One region of the Actinomadura rugatobispora genome, then DNA from elsewhere that is predicted to be linked to it. Evidence: riboswitches for the same ligand, from Rfam matches in the RefSeq annotation. Region 1 holds a riboswitch; each other region holds the start of a gene.
What was found. Region 1 has a riboswitch for cyclic di-AMP ahead of ACZ466_RS15765 (NlpC/P60 family protein). Riboswitches for the same ligand answer to the same signal wherever they lie in the genome.

Region 1 (4,204 bases):
GAGCTGGATCCACTCGTACAGCAGCAGGAAACCGGCGACGGCCGGCGGCGCGACGACGTCGAAGTCGGCGGCCGGCACCACCTCGCGGACGACCGCCACCACGGGCAGCCCCACCACGAGCGTGTCGACGATCCGGGCGAGCAGCCGCTGCCCCGGCTCGGCCAGGCCGGGAACGACCTCCGGGAGCGGCCCCTCGTCAGGAGGCCCCTCGTCGGGGAGCGGGTCGGCCTTCGGTGACTGATCCGCCGCCGCCATGTCCCGCCTTACTCCCTGTACTCGGAGTACTCGTCGTAACCCGCATCGCCGTCCTCGACCCGCTCGTCGATGACAAGCGTGCCCGCGAAGCGGTCGTGCAGGGACTGGTGCAGAGGCTGGTCCCAGATCGCCCACAGGTAGGCCATCAGAGCGCCGATCCAGACCAGGAGCATCCCGTACGCCAGGTAGTCCCACACCATCACGGCCAGGACCAGGAAGAAGAACCCGCCGATCAGGTAGCCCACGTGGATGATGCCCGCGCGCCACACCGCCTGGGTGGTCGTCAGGGCGTCACCGGCGGGACGCACCTGGACGACGCCCAGGTGCAGCATCCGCTTGCCGAGCGTGCGCCCCCAGAGGGAGAGCTGCACCGCCTCGTAAATGAAGGGCAGCACCGACAGGACCGCGAACAGCGTGAAGATGATGGGCCAGTTCCAGATGCCGCCCTCGGTGTCGGTCTTGCTGCCCGCGCTGTCCAGGCCGATCGTGCCGATGACGATCGGCAGGACGAGCGCGAACCCGAACACCGCCACCAGCGCGTTGTCGAGCAGGCGTGCGCCCGCGCGCCGGTAGATGGGGGCGAGGGGCAGGCTGGCGGCCTCGGAGACGTCGTCCTGGTCGCCGCCGTAGTACCCCTGGTCCTGGTACCCCTGGTCCTGGACGGGCTGCTGCTGCCACCCCTGCTGCTGGGGAGGCGGCGCCTGGTTCTGCCACTGCGGCTGGTTCTGCCACTGCTGTTGTTGCGGCTGCTGCCATTGGGGCCCCTGGTAGGGCGGCGGCGGGCCGTACGACCCCTGTCCCTGTCCCTGCGGCGGGCCCGGCTGCGGCGGCTGGGAGTGCCTGCCGCGTCGGGGGGATCTACTCATCGGTCAGTCCTCCAGGCGAAGCAACATCCGGGTATTGCCCAACGTATTCGGCTTGACCCGGTCGAGGTCCAGGAACTCTGCCACGCCTTCGTCGTAGGAGCGGAGGAGTTCTTCGTACACCTCTGGTGAAACGGGAGTCCCGAGGATGGGACGGAACCCGTGACGCCCGAAGAACTCCACCTCGAAGGTAAGACAGAACACCCTTCGCACGCCCAGTTCCCGTGCCGTGTCCAGCAGGCGGGCCACGATGCGGTGACCGATCCCGCGTCCCCCGTATCCCCGCTCGACGGCGACCGAACGGACTTCCGCGAGGTCCTCCCACATGACGTGCAGCGCGCCGCATCCGACGATCCGGCCACCGCCGGGGGCCACAGGGCCGTCCCCCTCCGGTACGGGAAACCTCTCCTCGGCGACCCAGAACTCCTGCACGTCCTCGTAGAGCTTGACGGTGGACTTCTTGAGCAGGCGGCGCCCCGATCCCGCGTACAGGCCGACCAGCCGGCTGATGTCCTGGACGTCGGCGGTGCGGGCACGCCTGATCACGACTTCCACAAACAACCGACGTTATCGGACGGCCGCGGCCCGTCCCGACGAAGGGTGTGAGCGCGCGGAACGGTTCTGGGGGACGGCGGGCAAAATACGGCAAAGCACAACCCAAATACCAGACATACCAGTCATTCAACTCAGAATCGGTCACGGCACCTGGGTTTTCGTCACATCCGGTTGGCACGCCCCTCCGGTTCCGTTAGTCTCCTGCGCTGACATCGGCCGCCGGGACCGATCGCCGGGACATCCGCCCGGACACGGGCGGCCGGACCGCCGAGTCCACGGGCCGCCGCCAGCGTTCCGGGAGCCGGGAACCCAATGTCGGAAGCGTTCCGGGAGCCTCCCGGAGCCGAGACCGACCGGGGTCAATCCGCGTCCATCGCCGCGGACGGGCTGCTCCTTGCCCGCACCCGTCAGCTAACTCGGTAGGCGGACGAGGAGAGGAGAGTTGGTGGAGCGCTCGCGCCCTGGTTCCTTTTCGCGCATGAGACCGGCCGCACGGCTGCGCGCCGGCACGCTGGCCGGCACCGTCGCCGCGATGACCGTGCTGGCACCGCCCGTCGCGGCGCACGCCGACCCCGAGCCGTCCACCAAGGAGCTGCAGACCCAGGCGCACAAGCTCGCCGACCAGCTCGAGCAGCTGACCGAGCAGTACAACGGCCTCAAGGTCAAGCTCCAGCAGTCGCAGCGGGCCGCCAAGGTCGCCACCGACAACGCCGCGCGCCAGGAGAAGGCACTGCAGGGCGTCCGCGAGAAGCTCGGCAGCCTGGCCGCCACCAGCTACATGCAGGGCGGCGCCACCGACCCCACCGTCTCCTTCGTCGCCGCCCAGGACCCGCAGGCCATGCTCGACCAGGCCGCGACCCTGCGCTACTTCGCCACCCAGGACGGCACCCGCGTCGCGAGCATGATGCAGGCCATGCAGGCCGCCCAGCGCGCCCGCAAGTCCGCCGACGAGCGCTCCCAGCAGGTGGAGAAGCTGCGCGGCCAGCTCGACTCGCAGCGCAAGAAGGTCACCACGCTGTATGAGAAGGTGCGTGGCAAGCTCGTCAAGCGCGACCCCACCCAGCTCGCCAAGCTGCCCGTCGTCGGCAGCGGCAAGGCCGCGCAGGCGCTGCGGCTGGCGATGACCAAGATCGGGCGCCCGTACGTGTGGGGCGCCGAGGGCCCGTCCACCTTCGACTGCTCCGGCCTGATCATGTGGGCCTACAAGCAGGTCGGGATCAGCCTGCCGCACTACACCGGCAGCCAGTGGAACGCCGGCACGCACATCTCCAAGAGCCAGATGCAGCCGGGCGACCTGATCTTCTTCTACTCCGACCTGCACCACGTGGGCCTGTACGTGGGCGACGGCAAGATGCTGCACGCCCCGCAGACCGGTGACGTGGTGAAGATCGCCCCGATCGCCGGTCGCCCGTTCGCGGGGGCGGTCCGGGTCGCCTGATCCCTCTCGAAAACCATCCGGAAGCGGCACACCTCAAACACCAAACCCATCTCGCCCGCAGGGGGGTTCGCCCACCCAGGCCGCTGGCCCGCCCGGACCTCGCCCGCCGGGAGGCTCGCCCACTCGGAGCGCCCGCCCACTCGGGGTGCTCGACCGCGGGGGGTTCGCTCGCTCAAGGCGCTCGGCCACCCAGAGCACTCGCCCGCTAGGGCCTGTCCCGTGATCATGTGATCGGACAGCCAGACCTTAAGGGGTTGGGGGACACGGGGCCGAGAAACTGCGAACGTGCGCGGATGCTAGTTTCCTTCCCCGTGATGGAACATCAGGACGACACCCGGGCGGCCTACGACGGGGTCGTCAAGCTGTATGCGTCGATGTTCGCTAATCAGTTGGAGACGCAGCCGTTCTCGCGGAACATGATCGGTACCTTCGCTGAGCTGGTGCGCGGGACGGGGAACCTGCGGGCAGTCGACGTCGGGTGCGGGCCTGGACATCTGACGGCCATGCTGCACGATCTGGGGCTGGACGCCTTCGGGCTCGACTTCTCCCCGGGCATGGTCGACCACGCCCGGCGGGCCCATCCGGCGCTGCGGTTTGATGAGGCGCGGATGGAGGCCCTGCCGGTCGAGGACGGCGCGCTCGGCGGCGTGCTGGCCCACTACTCGATGATCCACACCCCTCCTGGGGATTTGCCCGCGCTGCTCGCCGAGCAGGTGCGTGTGCTGGCACCGGGCGGCCTGCTCCTGGTCTCGTTCTTCGCGACCGACGGATCGGAGCCGGTCCGCTTCGACCACAAGGTGACGCCCGCCTATAGCTGGCCAGCGGACCGGTTCGCCGAGTTGCTGGCCGGGGCCGGGCTCCTCCCGTTCGCCCGGCTGCTCCACGACCCGGCCTCCGAGCGGGGCTTCCTCGACGCCCACTTGCTGGCCCGCCTCCCCTAGATCGTGCCCGTGGCCTTTGGGGGCGGTTTGGTGTAGATCATCCATGTGGATGAGGAACGTCTGAAGCGTCATGATCTGACGGATGCGGAGTGGCTGCTGTTGGAGCCGCTGCTGCCGTCACAGACCGTGCATGGAGCTCGGTGGAATGATCA
Region 2 (4,204 bases), 1.6 Mb from region 1:
GCGAATCCGAAGGGGCGGGACCAGGGTGACGTGCCCGCGCTGCTGCGGAGGGTCGCCGACTCCATCGAGGAACTGGGCCCGGTCAAGGTGCAGGACCTCATCCTGCACGAGGAGATCACCGAGGACGGGCCGTGGGTGAGCGCGACCGTCTACTTCCACCCCGCCGACCCCGCCGGGGCCTCCTAGCCGCGCGGGGTGCGGTCCCAGAGCCGGAGGCCCGCCGGAGGCGCGGTACTCGCTATCTTGTTCGCGGCGGCGGGGTCGTCCGCACGGTAAAGGGTGGGACCCGGGGTGCGGACTGGGCCATCTGCCTCGTCGCTTCGAGCTCCGGCGGCGCGCACCACGTGACCGCCGTTCGCCGGAGGGCCGGCCGGCGGCCGCGCGATGGTTAGCGTCTACCTGATAGATAAGCGGCCATCCCGCAACGACCGTCACGGGCGCGGAATGGGCTTCCCAGAGTCAGAGGCCCCCGCCGGAGGCGAATGAACCTGGGCTATGTGCCGAAGTTCTAGACTTCCGCGTCTATCCGACAGCGTTTCCTGCACGGCAGCGGCCTTCCCAGGCCCAAGCCCGGCCTGTCGGCGATCCAACCCGGCTCCGGCGACAACCTGGGCTGGCATCTGGATCAGCTTTCACACTTTGAAGGCATCCACGACCCCATCGACCCTGAACAAGAGGCACCCGTGCGCCAAGTGGTCATCGACACATCCGACCCCAGCACCCTGACCGTCTACGTCATGGCTTTCAACACCTGACACCATCGACTCGCACTGCACCATGGGTGCCGGGTGATGGCACAGCCTCCTAGAAAGCGGCGCGAGCGCCCAAGCGAGACGGCGAAATGATGGCCGATTCCTTTGACCCTGCCTTGGCGGGTCCCGGACGATAAGCCCGTCACGGCGCGGCTGGTCTTCACGACTCGTCAGCGCACGCCGATCAGCCGTACTGAGGCCTGGAAACCGGTCCTTGAGCGGGCCGGTGTGCCGTCGATGCGCGAGAACGGGTACCACGCGCTTCGCCGGCGTCCTACTCGAACGCGGCGTCGACATCCGGACGTACACGCACCTGATGCGCAAGGCGAGCGCATGACCTGCGCCCCCGGTCTAGAAGACCGAGATGTGGACGTGGTCGAAGTGGTTGGCGGTGGTGCCGCCGCGGTTCTCCATGCTGCGCCAGCCGGGGCTGCGCATGTCGTAGATGCGCTGGCGCCAGATCACGTACTTGATGCCGAGCCTGCTGGCGTTGGCGATGGCGTACGCGGCGGTCTGGTCGCCCTGGGCGCGGCCGTTGGCCGAGGGCATCGAGCCGCCCGTGCTGACCATGAAGTCGCAGGCCTGGCCGGTGGCGTGGTCCTGGGCGTCGACGCCGCCGCGGAAGCAGCCGATGGTGGGGAACGGTCCGAACTCGATGTCGATGCTGTTCTTGGCCTTGAGCATGCGGGGGGTGACCCCGCCCATGCCGACGCTGGGCGACTCCGGCTTGTACTTCTTGACCAGCGCCTTGATCCTGGCCTTCTCCTTGACCAGGTCGCGGATCTCCTTCTCGAGCTCCTTGATCTTCTGCTCGGCCTCGCGCTTGGACTTCTCCTGCTCGTTCACCAGCTTCTGGATCTGCTGCACCTGGGCGGACTGGTTCTGCGCCACGTGGCTGACCAGGCTGAGGTTGCTGAGCGCGTTGGAGGGGTCGTCGCTGGAGAGGACGTTGACCGAGGGATCGGCGCCGCCCGTCATGTACTGGTTGGCGGCGAGCTGGGCGACCAGGCCGCGGGCGGTCTGGAGGTCCTTGCTGAGCACCTTGGTCTTGTCCAGGGCCACCTTGACGCTGTACCGGGTGTCCTTCAGCTTCGCCAGGTCGCCGCCGTACGCCTTGTCGAGCTTCTCGATCTGGGCGTTCAGCTTGCGGATGCGGCCCGCGTCGCCGGGCTCGGCCTGAGCGGGGGGCGCGGTGCCCGCGGCGAGCGGCAGGGCACCGGCGAGCGCCGCGAGTGCCAAGGCGGGACGCCGTAGCCGGGCGGGCCAGCGGCGGGTGGAGTTGGGGGTCTCCTCCACGTCCTCTCCTCTCCTCGATCGCCTACCGGGTTAGCTGACGGATTCGGGCCGGGAGTCAGCCCTATCACCGCCCGCGGTCACGGGTGGTGAATTCACCCCGGCCGGTCTGGTCCGGGGGCGCGCCCCCGGACCTGATGGCTGTGGGTCCCCGGCTCCCGGGCGGGGTAGCGCCGCGGGACTCGGCGTGGCCGGCCGCCGCCCCGCCCGAAACGGGCGGCTCGGCGGCCGGATGCCAACGAACTGTAAGATCCTCGCCAAGATTAAACCCCAGCGGCACCTGGGATGGCTCGATGGCCGGGCCATCCTACGTGACCGGGCTCACAGACCCGCTTTGTAGAGGAGCCGGTTGGCGGTCCCGGACGGCAGCCGTCCGATCTTTCCCTTTGTTGAGTTGTCGTTCAGCCATTTCTGCACCTGCGGGAACGTGGCCCCGCGGTTGCCGGCCAGGTAGAGCGCCGCGACCCCGCTCACGTGCGGTGCAGCCATCGACGTGCCGGAGATCGTCGACTTGCCGCCGCCGGGCCAGGCCGAGGTGATCCCGTAGCCGGGCGCGAAGATGTCGACGCACGAGCCGTGGTTCGACCAGGTGGCCCGGTTGTCGTAGATCGTGGTCGCGCCGACCGACATCACCCAGCCCGCGCTGGACGGCGAGGTGTTGCAGGCGTTCTGGTTCTCGTTGCCCGCCGCCACCGAGACGAAGACGCCCGACTGCGACAGCTGCTGCACGGCCGTGTTGAGCGCCGCCGACTTGGGGCCGCCGATCGACAGGTTGGCCACGGCGGGCTTGGCGGCGTTCTGCTGCACCCACTGGACGGCCTGGACGATGGTCGACACCGAGCCGAAGCCGTCGGCGTCCAGCACCCGCAGGCCGCGCACGTTGACGTTCTTGGCCACGCCCCAGGTCTTGGCGCCGATGGTGCCGGCCACGTGCGTCCCGTGCCCGTTGTGGTCCCAGCCGTCGCCGTTGAACTCCGGCGCGACCCAGACCGTCTTGGCCCGGCCGCCGAACTCGGGGTGGCTGTGCGCCAGCCCGGTGTCGATCACGTAGGCGTTCACGCCGGTGCCGGTCGAGGTGTAGGTGTAGGACTTCGACAGCGGCAGGGGGCGCTCGTCGATGCGGTCCAGGCCCCAGGTGGGGTTGCTCTGCGTGGCGACGAGCTTGACGACCTGGTCGTGCTCGATCGCGGCCACCGCCGGGTCGCGGCGCAGCTTGTCCAGCTGCGCGGTGCTCAGCTTGGCGGCGAAGCCGTTCAGCACCCCGTCGAAGCGCTTGACGGAGGTGGCGCGGACCCGCTGGGCCGCCGAGGCGGTGGACGCCCCGGACTTCAGCGTGACGATGTACCGGCCCGGCAGCGGGGTGCCCCGCGCCGCGGTGACGGTGACCGGCTCACCCGCCCCGGGGGCTGCGGAGGCGGGCAGGACGCCGGCGGCGGTGACGCACGAGGCGGCCGCGCCGACGACGAGGACCCTTCGGTGGACAGTCCGCAAGAGTTCTCCTTCTCTCCGGCGGGACCGTACGCGGTGCCCGCGGGTGGCCGAGATGATCGATCGGCCCGGAGGTACCTTAATGGATCTCCTGCGAAAAGAGCCCTTAAATCACGCTTAAATCGGCATTCCGGCCGGAGGTGGCACGGGTCAGCCGCGGGTGAGCTTTCCCTGGTATCCGAGCTGCGGCTGGCCGGGCGTGCTCCAGGCGTACTGGAGGGTGCCGTCCGGCTGCCGGCTGACCTGCACGGTGCCGTTCGTGCACGGCTTCGGAATGGCCAGCGCCATGGTGAGCTGCCGGTTCGTCCCCTCGGTGAGGGTGAGCGTCCCGGTGCAGTGGCTCCGCGGGTACACGGCCTTGGCGGTCTTCTCGCCCGCCGTGAACGTCACCTCGATCGGGAACGAGGCGCCCCGGGAGGGATTGACCGCTGTGCCCTTCCACGTTCCGGAGAACCCGTCGGGGACGGCGCTCACCGGACGGTCGTCGGGCGGCGCGGCCCCGGGTCCGGGCGAGCCGCCGGCGTCGTCCCGCCACTGCGGCAGCAGCACCAGCGCGATGATCGCGACGCCGACCAGCACCCCGATCGTCAGCGAGAGCGCCACGCCGAGCAGGTGGTTGCCGGGGCGCAGCCGGGTCAGCCGGTCCAGGGCGCCGGGGACGCCGCGGCGCG
Region 3 (4,204 bases), 4.3 Mb from region 1:
GACTTGGCCTGGTCGACGAGCCAGGACGGCCAGGACTGCGTGGACAGTCCGTACCGGCGCAGGATGGCCTCGCCCCAGACGGAGAACGGCAGCGCGGCCAGGCGCAGCAGCGTGGTGAGCACCACGGCCGCCACCGCCACCCGCAGCGGCCAGCGGCGCACCCGCGCGGTCGTCCACGCGATGAACCGGGAGCCGAGCGGGGTCAGGCCCAGCACGAGCACCAGGGCCAGTCCCGTGACCAGGCTGGTGTAGGCGCGCGGCGCGAGCGCGGCGTCGAACGCGCGCGACCGGGCGATCTCGGCGGCGCTGAAGTCGCGGGCCGGGTCCACCGGCGCGGCGCCGCCCGGCACGTGGCCGGGCATCGGGTTCCACGGCGTGGTGAACGCCAGGACCGCGCCGACGGCGGCGAACAGCACCACCGCCGCGACCGCGGCCGCCCGCCGCGAACGCCGGTCGGCCGCCTGCCCGGGCTCGGCGCTCATCGCAGTTCCCTCCGCAGGTAGTCACGCCAGCCGGCGGTGAAACGGGCCGGGCTGACGCCCAGCACCTCGCGCAGCGCCGCGGTCTCGGAACGCCGTCCCGCCGTCCGGTAGAGCCGGACCAGTCTCGCCTCACCGTACCGCTCGGCGATCATCCGGCAGGCCAGCCAGGCCTCCTGGTAGGACTGCGAGAGCCGGCCCGAGGCGCCGTCGAAGGCGGCCCGGCCCGGAAGGGCGGCGGGCAGCCGCCCGGCGGCGACCTCGCGCGCCAGCTCGCGCGCGGCCGACCGCACGGCGACGTCCCGGCCGTGGTAGCCGACGTGGTCGGCGAAGCCCTCGATGAGCCAGAGCGGGGTGCGGCCGTCGCGGGCGCCGCCGGTGGCGACATGCGTCAGCTCGTGCGTCAGGACGACGTCGCGCCCCAGGTCGTTGAGGCGGCCGAAGACGCCGGGGGCGATGACGATCCGGTCCGCCCCCGGTCCGCCGGACGTGGGCGCGACGGTGGCAAGCGCGGCGATCTCCGCCAGGTCGCGGTCGCCTCCCGCCAGCGCCCCGGCGCGCCGGTCGTCGCCCGGCACCAGCGCGACCACCCGGTCCCGCCAGCCGCGGACGGCCGCCGCGCCGGTCAGCCGCGCGACGGTGGGCACGGCGGCGTCCAGGCGGCGGGCGATCCCGGCCAGGCCGGGCGCGTCGCCGGCCACCAGCGCGGTGCGGCCGCGCACCACGGTGAGCGGCCCGCCGTCCCAGATCTCGGGGTCGTCGGTGCGGCCGCGGGACGTGCCGTCGCCGGTGATCGTCCAGGTGCCGGAGCGGGGCGCGAACGCCAGGTGCCGGGTGCGCCGCAGCGGGTCGTCGTCGTGGCCGCGCAGCCGGTAGCCCACCGTGGTCTGGACGAGCGCGGCGCCCCCGGTGGTGGAGACCACCCGCTCGAACCGCTCCCGCCACCCTTCCAGAGGCAGCTTGAGCAGGTTGTCGAACATCGCGGCCTGGGCCTGCCGGTACGGCGCGGGCGCGGCCGCGACCGTGGCCATGAACGCGGTGCGGTCGCGGTCGCGTACGGCGCGGGCACGGTTGGCCAGGACGGCGGCGACCGCGTTCGGGTCGGGCTGCCCGACATCGGGGCCGTCCGTACCGGCCGGGCGCCCGCCGGTCTCTTCGGAGGTGGCGGCGGTGAGGGCCGCGCCGCCGCCCAGGGCGCAGACGGCGGAGCCCGCGGCGATGGCCACCAGGGCCTTCCGCCGCGGGACTCCGCGTGCGCGCTGGGCTTCCATGCGCGAGATCCTATGTGCGCGGGCGCGCGGGCCTATCCCTAGGACTTGGCGTACTCGGGGTAGCCGTAGCCGACGATGGAGCCGGTGGACCGCTCGCGGACCATGACCGCGTTGCTGGTGTTGCCCTCCACGGTCTTCACCGTGCCGTCGCCGTTGTCCTTGATGACCATCCCGACGTGCACGATGTCGTTGACGTCCTTGCTGCCGCCCCAGTTGAAGAAGACGATGGCGCCCGGCCGGGGCTCGGTGCCCCAGCGGTCGTGGTCCTTGAACCACTCGGCGTGCGCGACCGTCCAGGCGTCCATGCCGAGCTGGTCGCTGAGGCCGATCCGGTCGCCGATCCAGGAGATGAACATGCTGCACCACGCGGCGTCGCTGTAGCCCTCGAGGGAGCCTCCGTCGCGCGCCACGGTCTCCTTGGCGCGGTCGGTCGACTTGTACCAGTCCTGGAACTTGGTCTCGCCGCCGCCGTCCTCGGAGATGCCGACCTGCTCGCGGGCCAGCCTGATGGCGTCCTGCGCCGTGGGCCTCTCGCGCTTGGCGGCCTTGGCCTTGGCGGAGCTGGAGGACGACGACGAGGACGACGACTCGGACGCCTTCTCGGCGCCCTTCCGGGTCTCGGGCTCGGTCCTGCTCTCCGCGCCCGCGGCCATCATGGCGGCGGACCGCTGGGGGGACGGGCCGCCCGTGTCGTTGAGCGACGCCTGGGCGGTGGCGGCGGCGAGGCCGACCACGACGGCTCCGGCGACGAGACGACCGGTGATACGGAGGGTGATGCTCGGGGGTTGGGGCGTGCGATGCTTTCCTGCCACTGCGGGAACTCCTCAGCTTCCATGCCGCCTGCCGGGTTAGCTGACGGGTTCGGGCGTGGAAGCTGCCCTACGGCCTGGTGAGAGGCCGATTCACCCCGGATGGGACGTGGGTCCCCGGCTCCGCTTCTCGCGGACTCGGCGGTGGGCGCCCGTCGTACGGGCACCCTGTTTTCGGGATCGGTCAGGTCACCCGGTGCGCACGCGCACCCGGGCGGGTCGAAGGGTTGGGAGGGCGTGGCCGCCCAGAGCTCCTCGTGAACAAGGGGGTCGGGCGTCACGAGGGCAGGGGTCGGGCGGCCACGCCGTGCTTATGGGGGGCGACCCGTGATCGGGTCTCGCCCGCGGCCAGGGCCCGATGGGGGGACCGCCGTGACGCGCTCTCAGCGCCCATGCGCGCCGAACATGCGCTCACGGTGCGGCCGGGCCGGCCGTTGGGAAAGGACGCGGCACCTGGACGGGGCCGAGTCGGGGGTCGGCACCTGGAGGGCGCCGGAGCGGGGACGACACCTGGGGGGTGCCGCAGGGCCCGGGGCGGACATGCCGCGCGGGGCCGGGCGACGCCTGGGGGGCGCCGGAATGGGACACAACATAGCAAAGGTCGACGAGAAGGCAAATAGGGGACAAAAAGCCGCCGGACCAGGAATAACCCGGTCCGGCGGCGAAGCCCTGCTATGGATCTTGTGACGGCGCGTGCGCCGACCGCTACGGAGGCCCTGCCGCACCGGGGGTGCGGCGGGCCGGCGCGTCAGGGACGCCCGGCCCCGAAGTAGTTCGACAGGTAGTAGCCCGAGGTGATGCTCACGACCTCGACGTTCTTGCCGGTCCGCGGGGCGTGGATCATCTTGCCGCCGCCCACGAACAGGCCGACGTGGCCGAGGTTGTTGAAGAACACCAGGTCGCCCGGCTGCAGCGCGCTCTTGGCGACCCGCTTGGTGGCCGCGTACTGCGAGTTGGTCGTCCGGGTGATGCCGACGCCCGCCGCGCCCCACGACTTCATCGTGAGCCCGGAGCAGTCGTAGGAGCTCGGGCCCGCCGCGCCGTAGGAGTACGGCTTGCCGAGCTGGGCGTAGGCGAAGTTGAGCGCGACCCGCGCCGAGCCGCTGGCCGGGCCGGTGTAGCTGCCGCCCGTCCCCCCGCCCGAGGAGGTCGTCTCGCCGAGCTGGGCCAGCAGCTTCTTCTGCTTCTGGACGCCCTTCTCGACCTCGGCCTTCTGCGCCTTCAGGTCCTTGGCCTGCTTGGCCACCTCGTCGTAGGCGGCCTTGGCCTGCGCCTGCTCGCGCCGCAGCCGCTGCGCCGACCCCAGGAACTGGGCCAGCTCGGAGCTGCGGTTGCGGGACAGGTGCTCGAAGACCGCGGCCTGGTCGAGCACGGCCTGCGGGTTGTCGGCGCCGACGAAGCCGGCCACGTCACCGGTGTTGCCCGCCTTGTACGCGGCGGCCGCCATCTGGGCGATCTTTCCCTGGAGCTCGTTGAAGGTGGTCAGCTCCTCCTTGCCCGCCTTCTGCGTCGCCTGCCACTTCTTCTTGGCGACCTTGAGCTTCTCCTGCACCTGGTTGTACTTCTCGACCAGCTGCTCCACCTGCTCGTTGAGCTTGGTGAGCTTCTTGCGGGCCTCCGCCGCGCTGGGGCGCGGGTCGGCGTG

Region 2: linked by a shared signal. The riboswitch ahead of ACZ466_RS23515 (coiled-coil domain-containing protein) and the one ahead of ACZ466_RS15765 (NlpC/P60 family protein) in region 1 are both predicted to bind cyclic di-AMP.
Region 3: linked by a shared signal. The riboswitch ahead of ACZ466_RS36060 (CHAP domain-containing protein) and the one ahead of ACZ466_RS15765 (NlpC/P60 family protein) in region 1 are both predicted to bind cyclic di-AMP.

Annotation. Positions count from the first base shown of each region.
Region 1 is NZ_AP029191.1:3,688,270-3,692,473, forward strand. Features, by position in the region: gene ACZ466_RS15750 (RDD family protein) at 1-255, opposite strand, end outside; gene ACZ466_RS15755 (RDD family protein) at 264-1,121, opposite strand; gene ACZ466_RS15760 (amino-acid N-acetyltransferase) at 1,125-1,673, opposite strand; cyclic di-AMP (ydaO/yuaA leader) riboswitch at 1,995-2,115, shown strand; gene ACZ466_RS15765 (NlpC/P60 family protein) at 2,152-3,111, shown strand; gene ACZ466_RS15770 (class I SAM-dependent methyltransferase) at 3,423-4,052, shown strand; one part of gene ACZ466_RS15775 (IS5 family transposase) at 4,113-4,204, shown strand, end outside.
Region 2 is NZ_AP029191.1:5,302,614-5,306,817, forward strand. Features, by position in the region: gene ACZ466_RS23510 (hypothetical protein) at 1-186, shown strand, start outside; gene ACZ466_RS23515 (coiled-coil domain-containing protein) at 1,104-2,048, opposite strand; cyclic di-AMP (ydaO/yuaA leader) riboswitch at 2,052-2,228, opposite strand; gene ACZ466_RS23520 (S8 family peptidase) at 2,367-3,536, opposite strand; gene ACZ466_RS23525 (serine/threonine protein kinase) at 3,684-4,204, opposite strand, start outside.
Region 3 is NZ_AP029191.1:8,031,970-8,036,173, forward strand. Features, by position in the region: gene ACZ466_RS36050 (M48 family metallopeptidase) at 1-482, opposite strand, end outside; gene ACZ466_RS36055 (MDR/zinc-dependent alcohol dehydrogenase-like family protein) at 479-1,750, opposite strand; gene ACZ466_RS36060 (CHAP domain-containing protein) at 1,789-2,562, opposite strand; cyclic di-AMP (ydaO/yuaA leader) riboswitch at 2,572-2,713, opposite strand; gene ACZ466_RS36065 (C40 family peptidase) at 3,308-4,204, opposite strand, start outside.